DNA from 2 places in the Bacillus sp. ISL-39 genome. Region 2 is predicted to be linked to the other one. Evidence: riboswitches for the same ligand, from Rfam matches in the RefSeq annotation. Region 2 holds a riboswitch; the other holds the start of a gene.
The links. Region 2 has a riboswitch for FMN ahead of ribD (bifunctional diaminohydroxyphosphoribosylaminopyrimidine deaminase/5-amino-6-(5-phosphoribosylamino)uracil reductase RibD). Riboswitches for the same ligand answer to the same signal wherever they lie in the genome.
Positions count from the first base shown of each region.

Region 1: linked by a shared signal. The riboswitch ahead of J7E37_RS12780 (ECF transporter S component) and the one ahead of ribD (bifunctional diaminohydroxyphosphoribosylaminopyrimidine deaminase/5-amino-6-(5-phosphoribosylamino)uracil reductase RibD) in region 2 are both predicted to bind FMN.

Region 1 is NZ_JAGGQM010000014.1:76,188-85,510, forward strand. It holds gene serA (phosphoglycerate dehydrogenase) at 1-1,192, opposite strand, end outside; FMN riboswitch at 1,490-1,622, shown strand; gene J7E37_RS12780 (ECF transporter S component) at 1,787-2,368, shown strand; gene J7E37_RS12785 (ferredoxin) at 2,543-2,791, opposite strand; gene J7E37_RS12790 (YpbB family protein) at 3,084-4,130, shown strand; gene J7E37_RS12795 (RecQ family ATP-dependent DNA helicase) at 4,121-5,620, shown strand; gene J7E37_RS12800 (CPBP family intramembrane glutamic endopeptidase) at 5,620-6,222, shown strand; gene J7E37_RS12805 (LysM peptidoglycan-binding domain-containing protein) at 6,215-6,937, shown strand; gene J7E37_RS12810 (YpbF family protein) at 7,070-7,528, shown strand; gene J7E37_RS12815 (manganese catalase family protein) at 7,751-8,320, opposite strand; gene J7E37_RS12820 (spore coat protein CotJB) at 8,346-8,606, opposite strand; gene J7E37_RS12825 (spore coat associated protein CotJA) at 8,603-8,833, opposite strand; gene J7E37_RS12830 (CBS domain-containing protein) at 8,979-9,323, shown strand, end outside.
Region 2 is NZ_JAGGQM010000006.1:25,467-34,789, reverse strand. It holds gene ribE (riboflavin synthase) at 1-592, opposite strand, end outside; gene ribD (bifunctional diaminohydroxyphosphoribosylaminopyrimidine deaminase/5-amino-6-(5-phosphoribosylamino)uracil reductase RibD) at 605-1,687, opposite strand; FMN riboswitch at 1,846-1,991, opposite strand; gene J7E37_RS07835 (metal-sensitive transcriptional regulator) at 2,047-2,388, opposite strand; gene J7E37_RS07830 (spore germination protein) at 2,568-4,061, shown strand; gene J7E37_RS07825 (GerAB/ArcD/ProY family transporter) at 4,051-5,163, shown strand; gene J7E37_RS07820 (Ger(x)C family spore germination protein) at 5,147-6,268, shown strand; gene J7E37_RS07815 (hypothetical protein) at 6,391-6,591, opposite strand; partial or broken gene dacB (D-alanyl-D-alanine carboxypeptidase/D-alanyl-D-alanine endopeptidase) at 6,707-8,192, shown strand; gene J7E37_RS07805 (nuclease-related domain-containing protein) at 8,549-9,323, opposite strand, start outside.

The DNA.
Region 1 (9,323 bases), on a different contig from region 2:
CCCCAACCATGATTCCGCGCTCTTTTGCAATGTGGATTGCATTTACTTCGTTTACTTTCACTTCAATGCGGTTTTCGAAAAATCCGGCAAGCAGCGCCTTTGTTAAAAAAGATGTCTCGAGATCCGCTGCAGTGCCTGAATAGGTAGCTGTCAGCTCGCTGATTCCTTTGTTGTGGCATTCTGAGACAATCTTCCCCATTTCCTTCGCAAGCTGGTGATAGGGTTGGATTTTTTCATAGATGTCTTTAGACATTGCCGGAAGATTGATCGAGTTGGCCACAGGTTTATTCTCAAAATAAGTCCTGATTTCACTTGCGACCTGGGTAGCAACATTTAGCTGCGCTTCTTTTGTAGAGGCTCCAAGGTGTGGGGTTGCAATAACTGAATCAAGCCTTAACAAAGGGTGACCCTCTGGGGGTTCCACTTCAAATACATCCAGTGCAGCGCCCGCAACATGACCGTTCTCAATATAATGAGCGAGAGCCATCTCATCGATTATTCCCCCTCTCGCACAGTTGAGCAGATAGACTCCTTTTTTAGTTTGACTCAATGTCTTTTCATTGAGAAGTCCTTTCGTTTCTTTCGTCAGAGGTGTGTGGACCGAAATTATATCGGTTTCTGCGAGGACCTCGTCAAAGGAGGACAATTGAACACCTAAAACGTCTGCCCTCTCCTTCGTCAGGAATGGGTCATATACCTTTACAGACATCCCGAAAGCCCTGGCTCTTTTTGCGAGTTCAGAACCGATTCTCCCCAGACCAATGATTCCTAAGATTTTTCCATAAAGTTCATTTCCGATAAACTTATTTCTCTTCCATTCTCCATTTTTTACAGTGGAGTGTGCCTGTGGAATGTTCCGCATTAATGCGGACATCATCGCAAAGGTATGTTCCGCAGTAGAAATGGTATTCCCATCAGGAGCGTTCACGACGATTATTCCTCTCTTTGTCGCCTCTGTGATATCAATATTATCTACACCGACACCTGCCCGGCCAACTATTTTTAGTGCTGGCATTCGATCGAGCAGTTCTTGAGTAACTTTCGTTGCGCTCCTGACTAATAGGGCGTCAACCTTTTGTAAATCGATTAACCCTGAGTCCACACCCCCGATATGTACCTGGATTCCTTCGTGTTCTAATAATGGCTGTAAGCCTTCTTCCTTTATTGAATCTGCCGCTAGAACCTGAAACATCCTTTGCCCACTCCTTTTATTAAGAATAAAGTAGTAATTTTCTGATTATTTTACAAAACGAATATTCTTTTGTCAAACTCTCGAATTGTTCATGTATTCCATGCAAGCGCTGTCAAAATCAATTGGTTTACTCTAAATATATTCTGTTATTCCGAATTTAGCAGAAAAGTAATTCTCAATCAATATCCGTTCTGAAACTCAAAATATTTTGCTCGTTTACGTCAAAAAATCGTCACAAGCATACACCTTCACAAACTATCTTTTTTTCAGTATAATAAACTTGTTAAATTAAATATGGTCTATCTTCGGGGCAGGGTGTAATTCCCGACCGGCGGTAATGAGATGAATTCTCTAAGCCCGCGAGCCTGTAAGGGCAGGATTTGGTGCGATTCCAAAGCCGACAGTATAGTCTGGATGGGAGAAGATGGAGGTTCTGCAGACGTTCGAAAAATGCAGGTTTCGAACGGTTATTTGGCATACCTTTCACAACTCTCCCTCAAGTTCAGAAAACTTGGGGGTTTTATTTGTAATGGGTATGTGATTGCCGAATCTTTCTTCTTTATGTGAGATGGATCTCTATAAGGAGAGAGGAAAATGAAAAAATTCAGTGTCAAAGCAATGGTCTCAATTGGTATGCTGAGCAGTATCTCGTATGTATTGATGCTGCTGAATTTTCCGCTGCCGCCGTTTCCAAAATTCTTAATGGTCGATTTCAGCGATATACCTGCATTGATTGCTGCGTTGATTTTTGGTCCGGCAGCCGGTATTTTAGTAGAATTCTTGAAGAATACGCTTGATTATTTTATGACGGGCAGTGATACGGGTGTTCCCGTTGGGCATGTTGCCAACTTTGTTGCCGGTGTTTTATTCATCCTGCCAACCTATTATATCTATCAGCGGATGAAATCCAATAAGGGAATGACGTTCGGATTGGTGGCTGGTACAATAAGTATGGCCATCCTGATGAGTGTACTGAACTACTACGTGTTCCTTCCTGCCTACACATTGTTCTTGAATATGCCGGCAATGTCTGGACCAGAAGCGCGAGCCATGATCGTCGCAGGGATTTTACCATTTAATTTCGTTAAAGGCTTACTGATGTCTGTCATATTCATGCTCATCTTCACAAGGATGAAAACATGGATCGAGAGGCAGCAAGCTTTCAAAAGTGCATAAATCATATGAATTCTAATACAAAAGCAACGGTGTGCTATACCGTTGCTTTTTGATTTATATATGGGCCAACAAAAATCATCATCCGTGCATGGATGGACCGCAAATTAAAGTTATCATCCAACGTAATAACTGTAAAAAAAAATTCCCGCATGTAAGCGGGAATTATGTATTGTCTTATTCGAATTTAGTAGCATCTCCGTTAAATGGCTCATCTGCAACTTTGATTGAGTCAGTCGGGCAGCCTTCGAATGCATCCATCATGTCGTCAATTAATACATCAGGGATTTCAACGATACCTTCGTTTTCATCAAGTGTTACGAATGCGATGCCTTCATCGTCGTAATCGTAGATATCTGGAGCAGCTGCACCGCAAGCTCCACATGCAATACAAGTTTCTTTGTCAACAATTGTGTACTTAGCCATGATATAATTCCTCCCAAGTGTTTAACAATAATATGCTGTTTTCACCAAAACAGTGAAAACGTATTCCTCATACCTATTGTAAAACTGTATCGCCAACATTTCAATAAAAAAAGTATTGAGAATGCTTATCACACAAGGCCTTGAATGGTTTTTCCGTTGAAAATAAAACATTTACTAGATATTTTCATGGTAAAATAATGTTAGATTATTTTTCTGCTATAGTGGGCGCCGAATATTATCGTGCCCTTTACTTAATTTTTCATTCCAGGGTGATTTTATGGGGATAACATATTTGGAAACAGTTGTTTTGTCTATATTGAAAAAAATCAATGGCGAAAGAACCATTTATTCGCTATTTCATCTTCTTCAGGGCAAACGTTCCTCGCAGACGATACAAGACGCGCATTTGTATAAAATCACCCCATATTTTCATACATACCCTTCAGTTACCCGTGCAGGACTCGAAAAAATGATTGATAGGCTGAAGCAAAGGGGAATGGCCGAGGAAATTGCAGAAACGAAGGTAATATTAACGGACAAAGGAGAGAAAGCGCTGGAACAACAGTTAGCTGAATACAAACTTCCTGATTATTTGAATGGCTGGAAATATCACCAGGTGACAGATTCTTTTTGGGAAAGGTTGACATTGCTGATCCAGGTGAGTTCTAATCTGATCAATCATGAACGCTCCTTTATCCCAGTAAGAAATAAGAGGGAAACCCTTATTTGGGTTAAACATTACATCAGGCAGCAAAAGGAAGATCGTTACAAGCTTGCGGATAGGCTGTATCGTGAGCTGATCTCTGCCCTTGATAATGAAAAGACGAGACCTGAATTAGTTGTTTTTAGACTGACTGGCTTCAGGAAAATTGGATTAACCACTCTGCAGGCTGCTGAAAAAACCGGTCTGGAACCGGCTCACTATCATTACGAATTCTTAAATTGCTTACATGCAATGTTTGACAGGGTGATAGAGAACGAACAGGCCTATCCATTGCTTAGTGGATTGATCATAAAGGCGGAGCGAAGTGTTCCCTTGACGATTTCAACTGACAAGACCTATAGATTAATGCAGAGGGGTTATACCCTGGAAGAGATTGCAGCTGTCCGAAACCTTAAGCAAAGCACCATAGAAGATCATGTTGTGGAAATTGCTCTTTCCATCAAGGACTTTCATATAGACCACTATGTCCTTCATGACAAAAGGGAAAGAATCCTTCTCGCAGCTCAGCAGAATTCCGCGAAAAAACTAAAGCAAATCAAGGAACAGGTGGCTGATGCCTCCTATTTTGAAATCAGGCTTGTTCTGGCTAAATATGGTGATATGGAATGGAATTAAAAAACTATTTAAAAAGGTATTTTGGGTTCGAGGATTTTCGTCCAGGGCAGGAAGAAACGATCCAATCCGTTGTAGGGAAAAAACATACGATTTCCATGCTGCCAACTGGAACGGGTAAGTCCCTGTGCTATCAGCTTCCGGGTTATCTGGTGGACGGGCCAGTCTTGATTATTTCACCGCTGCTGTCACTTATGCAGGATCAGGTAGAGCAAATGATGGCGATGGGCGAAAAAAGAGTTATTGCCTTGAATTCCTTTTTGTCCCCACAGCAAAAAGCCAAAGCGATGGAAGAACTCGAATGGTTTCGGTTTATCTTCATTTCTCCAGAAATGCTTGGAATTGATTCTGTATTGAACCGGATAAAAAAACTGTCTGTCTCACTGTTCGTCGTAGATGAGGCCCATTGTATTTCTCAATGGGGATATGATTTTAGGCCGGACTATCTCAAGCTTGGAGAGTTCAGGGAGAAGCTTGGAAACCCTTTGACGCTTGCGCTGACAGCCACGGCCTCAGAGGAAGTCCGAAGGGATATTGCTGAAAAGCTCCATTTAGGAGAATGGAATGAAGTGGTTTATTCTGTGGACAGGCCCGCTATTTCTCTTGCTTTGGAATCCGCCTCTGCCTTCCAGGATAAGCTGGACCGGACAATCGAGCTGGTGAAATTTTTAAAAGGACCCGGGATCATTTATTTTTCAAGCAAGAAAGTCGCTGAGCAAACAGCGGCGCATATGAGGGAAAAAGGGATCATGAATGCCATGGCCTATCATGGGGGCCTGGATCCGGAAAGCCGGGTCCTTATCCAGCAGCAATTCATCAATGGCCAGCTTGATGTGGTTTGTGCTACAAGCGCTTTTGGGATGGGGATTAATAAAGAAAATGTCCGTTACGTGATTCATTTCCATATGCCCATGCAGATCGAATCGTACCTCCAGGAAATAGGGAGGGCGGCAAGGGATGGCCGCGATTCAATTGCCATCCTGATTTATACCCCAGGAGACGAACAGCTGGCGTACCAGCTCGCTGAAGGTGAGCTCCCTGATCAATACCAGATTGAAAGGCTGTTTGCCTTTATAATTGATAACCAGATCCATTATCATAATCTTTCCGAACGTGCTGAAGAGCTCTCAATGATATGCGGCTTCACCGAGATCCAATGGAGGATTGTCGAGGATTACCTCTCTGGTATTGAAACGATAGAGTATAACAGGGATAAAAGGAGCCTCGGGCAATTAATCGAAAATCGTCTGCAGGTAAAAAATATGCAAATTAAGAAGATGCTTGAATGGATTCATACAAAGGAATGCAAGAGGACTTTTATTTTGGGTATGTTCGGCGAAGAAATCCAGGAACGGCCCCGGAATTGCTGCAGTAATTGTGGTATAAATATAGATCATTTTGAAGAAACCGAACCACCCAGTGGACAATGCGAAGCTGCGTTGGACTGGAAGCAGGAATTGGCTTCAATTCTATTGATGAGAGAGCGGATGTAATGAAGGATCAATATAAGGAAACCGTGGCAAGGCTGACTGAAAAAGAACTGCTGTTCCACTTAATCGCTACGCAAATATTACTATTAACGATATCGGCAATATTAGGTATGATAATGTTTGATAGCTTCAATGAGTTCCAAGAATTATTTATTTGGAGTGACTGGAATATTTTGTTTGTCGGTCTCACTGCGGGAGCTGCAGTCGTTGTTATGGACTTCATCTTCATGAAATATCTGCCGAAGTCCTACTATGACGATGGAGGCTTGAACGAAAGGATATTCAGGAAAAGGAGTGTAGTCCAGATTATGCTGATTGCAGCTATGGTAGCAATTAGTGAGGAAATTCTTTTCAGAGGAGTCATTCAGACAAATACCGGGTTAATCATATCGAGCATAATTTTCGCAGTCGTCCATTATCGCTATCTGTTCAATTGGTTTTTGTTTACTAATATTATTTTATTGAGTTTCTTGATTGGATACATTTATATGGTGACAAATAATCTTGTTGTCACGATCGTGATGCATTTTTTCATTGATTTTATCTTAGGTTTAATCATTAAATTCAGGACTCAAGCAACAATTGGGGGTACAGGCAGTGAATAAGGAAAAACCTATAAGGGACCAGGCTGAGCGGCTGAGAAAAAGAGTGGAGCGCAAAACTGACCATACTACTGAAAAAAAGGAATCCCTTCCGCCAAGAAGTGAGATGCACAGACAAAAACAGAAAAAAACTAAAGTTAAAGTAAAATATCCGGTCATCAGGCTGATGGCTCTGTTTTTCATCCTGCTGCCTATTTCTTTTTTCAGCATTATCTCTTATCTGGATGGTGTGAAAACGCCTTTGAATAAGTCGCAGGAACGTGCAGGGGTGGAGATGATCAATGTTGAAGGCCAGGATGAACGAAGCAGTAAGAATCAGGAAGATACAGATCAGGAAGCACCATCCTATGAAGAAATTGCCGATCCAGATGGAAACGATGTTGTGACAGCTGGACCTGCTCCATCAAGCAGCGGGGACAAAAATACTGCGGAAGAAGCAGATGAAGAAAAAGATAGCGAAAAAATAACCGCTCCAGCCTCCGCGGAGCCCGCGAACAAACCTGCAGTTGAAGAAGATACCGCAGCGGCAGAAAAAGAAGTACCAGCAAGCAGTGAAAAGGTCATCTATCATACTGTAAAACCAAATGAAACATTGTTCAGAGTAGCAATGACCTACTATAAATCCCAGGATGGAATTCCAATCATCAAAAAAGCGAACAACATTCAGGGGAATGAGATTCAAGCAGGACAAGTATTGAAGATACCGATTAAAAATTAGCCGGAGTGAAAAACTCCTGGCTTTTTTTAATTATTCAACAAAGTTTGAGAAAAGAGCCCTTTCTTTTTTGTTCGGCAATATCATAACTCCATGGACAAGCTCATAAAAATGATATAAAGGGGAGGGCTTGCCATGGAACAGGAAATCGAGAACCTTGATAATCGTACGGACCCTGCGACCAAAAGGATGTTGCAGAATTTAATTGAGCGAAAGCGAAAGTTTGACCGGTTTAAATCCAGACATCTTTTGTCAGTATGGGTGACGATAGGATTAATTTCAATCTACTTCTATTATCTCTATGTAACGGTGCTGCAGCCTTATTCGTATTCTTTCGCTGAGATGTTCTCAGTGTATGTCCAGAATTCTGCGAATTTATATTTCCTTATTTTAACGGTAGGGACTTATGGATTGATGATTCTGTTAAAAGAGAAGCGTGAAAAGGCAGAGAAAGAATACCAGGCACTAAGGTGTGAAATTGTGGACAGAAGCAAGGATTTATGGAAAAAAGAAGAAGAATGGAAAAATCGCCATATTGTATTTGACATGATGAAGAAGAAGTTTGATATCAATCTGTTTCATGAAAATAAATAGAAGCATCCAAAGGGGACGCTTCTATTTATTTTAAAGGCTGTTTTCGTAAAGATGGTTGTTAAAATCCTAAAGCCGATTTTAACGTAATATAAGGCCATTTTGCAGGCCGGTATTAAATTTGCATGCTCTTTTCTCATAAAAAGAGTCAACTTTGCGAAGAAAATTAGCCTAATCAATCCTAATTTGTAGTTAAAAGCAACAAAGTTTAAGAAATAAGCCATATTAAAATATCCTCTTTTTTCCTTGTTCATCCTTTAGAATCTCCACTGCCTCACGGAAGCGCTGGGAGTGGATGATTTCGCGTTCGCGGAGGAATCTTAATCCGTCGTTAAGATCAGGGTCATCACTCATGTTAATGATCCACTGGTAAGTTGCTCTCGCCTTTTCTTCAGCCGCAATGTCTTCATACAAATCAGCGATTGGGTCGCCCTTTGCCTGAATATAGGTTGCGGTCCATGGCACACCTGCGGCATTATGGTAAAATAAGGCCTTGTCATGGTTTGCATAATGACCGTCTAATCCGGCGGCCTTCATCTGATCCGGCGTGGCATCCTTCGTTAATTTATAGACCATTGTCGCTATCATTTCCAAATGGGCGAATTCTTCGGTGCCAATATCAGTTAAAAGCCCGATTACCTTATCAGGAATGGTGTAACGCTGATTTAAGTATCGTAATGCAGCAGCGAGTTCGCCATCTGCCCCGCCATATTGTTCAATCAAAAATTTTGCCAGCATAGGGTTGCAAGTGCTTACTTTTACGGGATATTGCAACTTCTTTTCATAAAGCCACATTTCCTTACCCCCTCCTAATTGGAATTTAGATTTGCCATGGCCAAGGACCGTCATCCCAGTTCCACGGATATCCTGAATAGCTGTTGCCGAATTGCTGGAGAGGTCCATACATGCTTTCAACGACTTTCTTCAATCGGCGTCTTTCTTTTGCGAACTGGTTGAACTGAGTGATGGCTTCATAATCCTCCGGGTGGGTGTCCAGGTACAAGGTGAGTTCAACAAGAACAAAATCTACTGCCTGGAGTTCTTCCATGGCTGCATAAAATTCCTTGGGTAATTGTTTCATGTATGATCATCCTCCCTTGGAGCTTCATAAGGTGAATACCAAGGATCATAGAAAACCTTCCACAGCGTTCCAGTTCTTAATGCCTGCATTGGCGTGAACTGTTCTAGATTGGCCGGCTGGAAGCCTAGGAACAAATTAGGCGGTGTGGAATACGTTTTCGCCTTGATCGGCGGACAAGGGTCGAAGGGACTGGAGTACGGATACCAAACTCTTCTGTATGTTGACAAGCTAAGCCCTCCTCTATATAAACTTCATTTCATTTTATGAGCAAAATTTTATTTCATGTTAAATTTATCTATATAAGAAGGGATTTTGGCAGAAATGCAGAAATATATAAGACAGGGCTGTACTTAAAAATTTGAGGTGAGTGGAATGTTTGTTAAAAGTATCATGATACCGAAGTATAAATGTATAACCGCACAATTGGATGAAACATTGCAAAGCGTTCTTGATAAGCTGGATGGAAATGAAATTGATGGCGTACCCGTACTGGACGGCGATCAATATGCAGGTGTGGTCACAAGATATGGCATCTACCAGGAGTACTTCAAGACAGGGGGAGAGAAGGATGAATTCCTCCAAAACAAAGTTGCTCGTGATGTACTTTGCCTTCAGGAACAAATCCTTCATGGCATTGAAATCTTCGAAAGTACTTTGGTGAAATTGAAGGATATCCCGCTGATGGCCGTAGTCGATGAAAAGGGGAAATTCCAGGGA
Region 2 (9,323 bases):
GAAACTGGTTACTTAAAAAGTGCCCTACATACTTGCCAATCATGTCGCATTCGATATTGACGATATCCCCTTTATCCTTGAACCCTAAGACTGTATCTTTCAAGGTGAGCGGAATCAACGATAGAGTCAGGCTGTCTTCTGATATTCCGAAAACGGTCAGGCTTGTACCATCAACAGCGACAGAGCCTTTCATGATGACATATTTCAGCAATTCAGGATCCACTTGAATTTCATAGTAAACCGCGTTCTCTATTTGCTTTTTCCCCTTAATGGTCCCGATTCCATCCACATGGCCGGCGACAAAGTGCCCGCCGAACCGGCCGCCCGCTGCCATTGCCCTTTCCAGGTTCACCTTTGAGCCACGTTTGACGGATTTCAAGCTGGATGCTTTGACCGTTTCCGGCATGACATCTACCGTAAATCTATTCTCTGTAAAGGAGGTGACGGTCAGGCACACCCCGTTAACAGCAATACTGTCTCCAAGGTGAACATCTGTCAGGACTTTCCTTGCGTCAATCGTCAGGACAAATGACTCGCCGCTATGCTGGATATTGGCGACAGTCCCTATCTCTTCAATTATTCCCGTAAACATATTAACCTCCTTTTAAACCGGCTCAGCGATGATCCTGATATCCTGGCCAATTTGCTTAACATCTCTAATCTCCAAAGAAACAGTATCCTCGAGCCTGGCAATACCTCCGCCTCCGTATGCAGCCGGGGCGTTTTTCCCTCCAATCAGCTTTGGAGCGATATACGCTATGACTTGCTGAAAGGCCTTCTCCTTTAAAAAGCTGCCATGGACCTCGGCTCCACCTTCTACGTAAATAGAAGTGATACCCCAATCTCCCAGTTTTTTCAGCATGCCATGAATCTCGACTTGCTCAGTTTCCAGCTTGATAACCTCAATGCCTAGCTCAGTAAACTGCTTTATCCTTTCAGCCTCTGCCCGTCCTCCGGTCACGATAATGGTTTCGGCAGCCCTGTCATTCACGATCCTTGAATCCAGCGGAGTGCGAAGAGTGTTGTCCAGCACGACCCTCACCGGATTCTTCCCTCCAGACTCAATCCTTGTCGTCAGGCTCGGATTGTCTTTTATGACGGTGTTGACGCCAACTAAAATAGCATCATGTGAATGACGGAACCGATGGACATCCTTTCTTGCCTCTTCCCCGGTGATCCATTTGCTCTCCCCGGTAACTGTTGCGATTTTGCCGTCCAGGCTGGTGGCTGACTTCAACGTAACATAGGGCAAGCCAGTGCTTATGTAATGAAAAAACACTTTATTCAGCGCTTTTGCTTCTTCCTCCATCAACCCAACCTGCACATCTAAGCCCGCCTCAAGCATCTTTTTCACTCCTGCTCCTCCAACAAGCGGATTCGGATCAACCGAAGCGACAAATACTTTCTTGATGCCTGAATCTATCACCAGATTCGAGCATGGCGGCGTCTTCCCGAAATGACTGCATGGCTCAAGGGTCACGTATAATGTGGCATCCTTTGCCTTATCCCTAGCCATTGTGATTGCATGTACCTCAGCATGGGGCTCACCCGCCTTCAAATGGGCACCCATTCCAATGATCCGGCCGTCTTTTACAAGGACAGCTCCTACTTGCGGATTCGGCGAGGTTTGGCCTTCTGTCGCACTAGCGAGATTGATGGCCAATGCCATATAGTCCTGGTCGTTCACCCTGCTTCCTCCTTCCTCAAAAAAGGTAGTTTCCTTTCAGGTTTTGTACGAATAAATAAAAAGACCCCGAAACAAATTGATTCGGGGTCCTAAAAAAGGCAATGGTAAATTAGAGGGTTGAAAAAGGGCATACTTATCCCGTTCTTTTAATCCTCGTTTTTTTCCTTCTCCCATCCAGACTTTAACTGTCGGCCCTGGAGTTTCACCAGATCCACCGTTTAACAAATGTTAACCGGGTCACGGACTAAGAAGCAAAAGCTTCATCACCGCCGGTTGGGAATTTCACCCGACCCCGAAGGAATGTATTTAGTTAGAGTCATTATACAGAACATTAGGCTAAATGAAAAACAATACAACTTTTATTTTTTCATCAGCTTTTCAATCGTGGTCAATAGCTCATCAATGACTTCATCGTCACCTTCCTGAATTCGTTCGACGATGCACGATTTCATATGGCCTTCGAGCAGAAGTTTGGCCACACTGTTCAGTGCCGCCTGTGTTGCCGATATCTGCGTGATGACATCGTCACAATACGTATCTCTCTCGATCAGGCCTTTAATGCCGCGAATTTGTCCTTCTATCCGATTCAATCTCGTCACGAGATTCTTTTTCGTTTTTTCAGAGTGATGGCTCTTTCTTTCTGATGAGCAACAGCTGTCACCACATTCAGATGGGTTCACTTCGGGCTGCAATATGTCCATCTAAAAACCCCCTTTATCATTTGTTTTATTTTATCATAACCTCATGACTTTCTTAATCGCAAATGCCAGATGCTTCTTGCATCCAGCCGTTATCTCCTTTTGTATATTTTGGCAAGTTATTTGGAATAACTACTCCTAACGCTAAGGATTCCATATCTTCAATAAAAAGTGGTGTAGTTATGAAAAAATTCAGGCTGCCGAAGGGCTTACAACAGGATACTGAGGACAAAGCTATTAACAATAGCCTATACCAAGAGTTAACATCGGTATTCGAACATACTGCAGATTTCAAAGAATTGAAATTTACTAAAGGTAGCATCTCATTTATATTTTGTTTTCTTGAAACCTTAGTCTCAAAAGAGAATTTCAAGGAATATTTGCTTTTACCATTGTTTGAGCTAGGGTCGAATGTCAGCAGTGAAAATTTACAATCTTTAAATGGCAAGGAAAATCATGAGATCAAAGAGCTGATAGAAGGCATCCTTGACGGTGGATATATTTTGTTTCTATGTGAACGTAATGAATCATGGCTTTTCAATTTTCCGAAAAGTCATCAAAGGGCAATTGAGGAGCCTCAGAACGAAAGTATTGTCCGTGGCGCTCATGATGGTTTCAATGAAAATCTAGAAGCGAATATCAGCCTCTTAAGAATGAGAATCAAAGATCCAGATTTCACTGTGAAATATCATGTATTGGGTGAGAAAACAAGAACCAAGGTTGCAGTTGTTTTTATGAAAGGAATCGCAGACAAGAAGGTAGTAGCTGAAGTGGAAAGAAGGCTATCTTATATATCAACCGATATGGTCTTAAGCCCAGGGTATATCGAAGAATTCATCGAAGACGATCCCTTTTCCTTGTTTCCACAGATTGTAAATACCGAGCGGCCAGACCGGACGATTGCGAATTTAATGGAAGGGAGAGTTGCCTTGATTGGCGATTGCAGCCCCACGGCATTAATTCTTCCAATCACTTTTTTCGCCTTTTACCAATCATCAGATGATTACAATAGCAGGTGGATACCTGCTACCTTCATCCGAATGCTGCGGTATGTAAGCTTCATTATTGCAATTACCCTTCCGGCACTTTATATCGCAATTAATGCGTTCCATCTCGAGGTCATTCCCCATGAATTGATTTTGTCATTGAAAGGATCAGTTGAAGGTATACCTTATCCTCCCTTAATGGAGGCCTTCTTCATGGAGATAACGATTGAACTGATCAGAGAAGCAGGGATCAGGCTTCCCAAACCTGTTGGACAGACTATTGGCATCGTTGGCGGTTTGGTCATTGGAGATGCAGTAGTCAGTGCTGGGCTCATATCAAACATAATGATAGTGGTTGTGGCTGTAACAGCTATTTCAGCTTTTGTCGTGCCATCTAACGAAATGAGTACGACAGTCCGCCTGATCCGGTTTCCACTTATGGTTGCTGCATCATTTTTAGGGTTTGTCGGATTGATTTTTGGGCTGATCATCATTTTTATAAAGCTTTGCAAACTTGAGTCATTTGGTGTTCCTTATTTTTCCCCGCTGGCGCCCTTGCATGTAAAGGACTTAAAAGACACATTCTTCAGGCTTCCGCTTTGGAAAATGAATGAACGGCCAAAAAATGCCCTTGCATCAAACACGAAAAGACAGAGGGATTCAAGAGGATGGAAAATAGATGGACAATAATAAAGATATGATCACCTATCAGCAATATTTCTTCCTGCTGATCCATGCCCAATCAGGGGTTGGCGTGCTTTCGCTACCATATGATATGCATAATGCGGTCCATTCAGATGGATGGATTTCCATTCTCCTTGCAGGAGTGTTTGTTCAGTGCATACTATTTGCTTATTTGCTCCTATTCAAGAGATTTGACTCTCAAAACCTTCTTGAAATAGCTGCTTTCCTGCTTGGCAAAAAAATAGGGAAATTGATCTCTGTCTTTTACTCTCTCTATTTTCTAAGTGTCGGGAGCTTAATTTTAGTTCTCTATATTGGGATTATCAACCGGTGGATCCTTCCCTACACACCTATCTGGATTATTGGAGCCTTAATGGTCCTGGCAGGAATTTATTTATGCGGGGACGGTTTGAAGGTATTGGCTCGCTTTTATACATTGGTTACACCTCTTATGTTGGTTCTATTCCTGCTGATTTCATACACACTGAAAGATGCAAATATATACTATATTCTCCCAATCGGTCAGGCTGGCATAAAAAATATCCTTTTTGGCAGCAAAGATGCCTTCCTCTCCATGTTGGGTTTTGAAGCGGTCCTGATTACTTTTCCGCTTGTAATGGGATCAAACAAGAAAAAATTCAAGGTAATGTCCTGGGCGAATTTGTTCATCACTTTGCTATATACCTATCTGGTCATTGTCAGTTTCATTTATTTCAGTCCCGAAGAATTAAAAATAATACCCGAACCACTCTTATATATGTTAAAGTCTTATACCTTTAAAGCGATGGAACGAACGGATTTGTTGTTCCTCTCCATTTGGATAATAATGGTATTTACTTCCTTTAGCACTTACCTATTTTTGGCGGCAAAGTCCTGTAAAAGTTTACTTAAAAAACCACAGCATAAAAAGCTTATTTATTACTTGGCTTTGCCAATTTTCGGGATAGCCTTAATGGCAGAGTCGAATATTCATTTTGCTGAATCGATGACCAGACATATTACAAATGCCAGCTTCGCCTTTCTTCTTTTTCCCATTCTTTTACTGCTTGTCTCGTACCTTTTGAAAAAAACGGAGAAGGGAAGTGTCCACCATGACCCGGCCGAGTAAATTATTATGCATAGGATGTATGACAATCTTTTTAAGCGGGTGTTGGGATCAAAATTTATTGAAGGATGTTAGGTTATACTTGGCCGCCAGTTTTGACTTGGATACTGAAGGAAAAATAATCGATGCCGTTGCTTCCCCCATTATAAAAAGGGCCGACCAGGGGGGCGGTTCAGCAGAAACCTATCAAATCATCACTGGAATCGGGAATACACCAAGAGCAGCAAGGAAAGATATCGATCAGCGAAGCTCGAAAACATTCGATGCGTCGAAGCTCCGGGTACTCATTATTGGAAACGAGCTAGCAAAACAAGATATATATCCAGTTCTTGATTTATTTTATCGAGACCCCAAAAGTTCCCTTAGTGCTAAAGTTTTTATTGCAGAAGGGAGAGGAAAAGATATCCTCCAGCTAAATATTAAGGAACAGGAAATTAGTGAATACTTATTTGAGTTATTAGAAAGCCAGGAAGTTTCCTCGCTTATCCCCGAGGAAAACCTTCAATCCATTTGTGCCGCAATGTTTGACCCAGGTGAAGACTTTATTCTGCCTTATATCGGCCAAGAGAGTGAGAATCAGGCCAAAGTGGAAGGAATCGCATTATTCAATGAACGCAAATTTACAGGGCAAATTTTATCAGGCGATGAGGCAATGATTTTTTTATTGATGGACGGAACTTCCGGGATGAGAGCTAGATTCACAAAGGAAATCACAAACCATGAAAATACTAGCCCCCGCGATTTTGTATCTTTCGATGTAAAAAAAACAAAGCAACAGTTAGAGGTTAAGATTTCGAATAAAGAAGTAAAGGTTAACATAAATCTAAAATTAAAAGTTGCACTTACTGAGTATGCCAGAAATCAGTTATATAAAAAACAAGAAATCAAGTATCTGAATCAAAAGCTTTCTGAGATACTCTCAAAAGATGCAGAAGCGGCCATAAAGAAGCTCCAGCAAGCGAACAGCGACAGTTTTGGCATTGGCCGTCGAATCATTGCGCTCCATAATGATTATTGGCAGCAAGTGGATTGGAAAAAAGAATACCCAAACATTGCGATTACGCCGAAAGTCGATGTCGAGATTATCGGCCATGGAATCATAAAATAAGACTCCTGCCCGATGACTGCCCGTCCAGCATGTTATGGAATTCCAAATCAACTTAAAACCACAAAATACTCCTATTGAGACTCCGTATTTGACGGATTTTCAATGAGGAGTATTTTTTCAAGTTAAATCTGACTATTTTCCCTTCTTGATTGCGCTATTAACAGGAGCTCCCTTGAAATCCCTGCCGTAAACAGACTGCCCGCGAGAAGCGCCAATGTTCCGTACAATGGGTCTGTCACCTTTGAAAAAATGAGTTGGGCATAGAAGTAAAATCCTGCTCCGATGGCTAGAATGAGTAAAGCATTCGAAAAGTATCGGTACACTTTTTTCCCTCCTGAACCTTATATTAATTAAAACATTATCATAGACTCTACTAGTTGGTTATTGGGAAATTTCCTGTCGAATACAGTTGAGATGTGAAAGGGATGAACCAAAAAAATGAAACAAAAAACTACATTAATCACCATATTCTCATTAGTCATCATCTTAGCCATCATTTTGTTTTTTCATACAGAGGAACCTCCAGCTCAGGCAGTCCAGCCTAGCGAGGAGCTGTCCGCAGAAATCAACAACCTTTTAACAAATGAGCCTGTTCTTTATGGAGCTTTGGCTGGTGTCAGCATCAGGTCTGCGGAGGATGGAAAGCTGTTGTACGAGCATATCGGGGATACCCGGCTTCAGCCGGCCTCAGTTCTGAAATTGTTTACGGGGGCGGCCGCCCTTTCGGTTTTAGGGGAAGATTATCGCTTTACAACGCAAGTTTTGGCAGATGGAAAAATTAATGACGGAACGCTTGAAGGTGACCTATTTTTAAAAGGAATGGGCGATCCAACCTTGCTCCCGGCAGACTTTGATGAGATGGCAAAGCGACTTAAGAGTAAAGGAATCAATAAGGTGGCCGGCGATTTAGTGGCTGATGACAGCTGGTATGATGATGTCCGTTATTCTGAAGACTTGACCTGGAATGACGAGCATCAATATTACGGCGCCCAGATTTCCGCCCTTACCGCTTCGCCAAATCACGATTATGATGCAGGGACTGTCATAGTCGACATTTCTCCGGGCAAAAAAGGGGCAGCGGCAAAGATTTCCCTAGAGCCTGACACTGATTTTGTCACAATCGTCAATGAAGCGGTAACAGTGAATTCCAAAGGGAAACAGGATATCCACATCGAGCGTGAACATGGTACAAACACCATCAGGGTAACCGGATCCATTCCTGCTGATATAAAAAAGGAGGAAATGGGTCGCGGTCTGGGAGCCCTCCCTTTATGCAGGGAGCCTTTTTAAAAAGGCACTTGAGGAAAACGGAATAAAAGTAGTTGGGAAAATTAAGTCAGGTTACGCGACAGACAGCATGACCGGAATGATTTCCCATAAATCAGTCCCCCTTGCTGAACTGATGATACCTTTCATGAAATTAAGCAATAACGGCCATGCGGAAATACTGGTTAAGGAGATGGGCAAGGCCGTCCATGGTAAAGGCAGCTGGGAAAAAGGCCTTGAGGTCATGGCCGATGGACTTGGTGAAATCGGGATTGACACCAGCAGACTTGTATTGCGCGACGGATCTGGAATCTCTCACGCCAACCTCATTCCAGCAAACGAAATTACTAAACTGCTATATCTAGCCCAAAATGAAAAATGGTTCCCAGCATTCCAGCATTCGCTTCCAGTTGCCGGAGTTAAGGACAGGATGATTGGCGGGACGATGCGCAATAGGCTGAAGGAAGCTCACCTGAAGGATCGGGTGGCTGCTAAAACAGGCACACTGACAGGCGTAAGCACCCTTGCAGGATACGTTGAAACCAGCAGCGGGGATACGCTTATCTTTACAATTTTGCTGAATAACCTGCTGGATGATCGAGAAGGAAGAAAGGTTGAGGATGAAATCGTCAGGATCCTTGCAAAGCAACCTTTATAAAAAGTATGATAGGCTCACTTATGCAATGGAATTGCACTTATAAGCGTATATTTAGGTTTGAACTGAACCGTACCCTTATGTGACTGGTTTGGACTTCATAAGGGTACGATTGGGCTTGTATCGTACCCTTATATTGCTGGATTGGACTTCATAAGGGCACGATTGGGCTTGTATCGTATCCTTATGTGACTGGTTTGGACTTCATAAGGGCACGATTGGGCTTGTATCGTATCCTTATGTGACTGGTTTGGACTTCATAAGGGTACGATTGGGCTTGTATCGTATCCTTATGTGACTGGATTGGGCTTCATAAGGGTACGATTGGGCTTGTATCGTACCTTATTAGCCATGCTCCATTATTCATCTTTAGTTATATAGTGAGTAGCACGGCCAGAGCCGATCAATGTAAAGTTTTCTACAAGAGTGTTTCTAATGGGCTTTTTAGTTTTAATAGAACTGCACCATTCATGAACCTTATTGACTGTTAATTCTTCTTTCGGAAAAAGCAATAGGAAGTCTCTAATACTTCTCAGTATAGCTTCGTGAATGTTCTCTCGCTTCCCGCAACTATTGCATATCAATGTTTTTCTCGTAACTACGGTATTCAATGTATAACAACGGGAACAGGCTATTCCCTTCTTCAATTTGCCGAAACTATATTCAGGCATCCTCTTATAGGGTGAGTCTTGGGAATGCAGGGATAGCAGCTTTTCTGCTAAATTTGCATGGATATTTTTTGGTTGGACGAATTGTTTTTGCAGGTTATTAAGGAGTCTGGGAATCTGGTTGGGAAAGATAATTGGCAAATTGCGCGGGGCTTGATACAGGTAAAAGTTTGGGTTCACGAAGACTAGAGTTGATTCGATATTAATGTTGAATCCAAGTTCTCGTACCATCCTTCGCAGGAGAGACTCTGCTCTTTCCATTTGTTGCAGAGGATTCTTAATTTCCACTCCATTACTGGTATACCACCGATCACCTCCGATAAAATAATCGCCTTCGAAATACTTCACTTCAAACATATGGATGATCTTGGAGATGAAGAGGGAGTCGATTTGAAATTTTGTATTTCCATGTTCAAGGAGCAAATCATTCATAACCAGGAACCCTTTTTCAACCTCCTCCATCCAA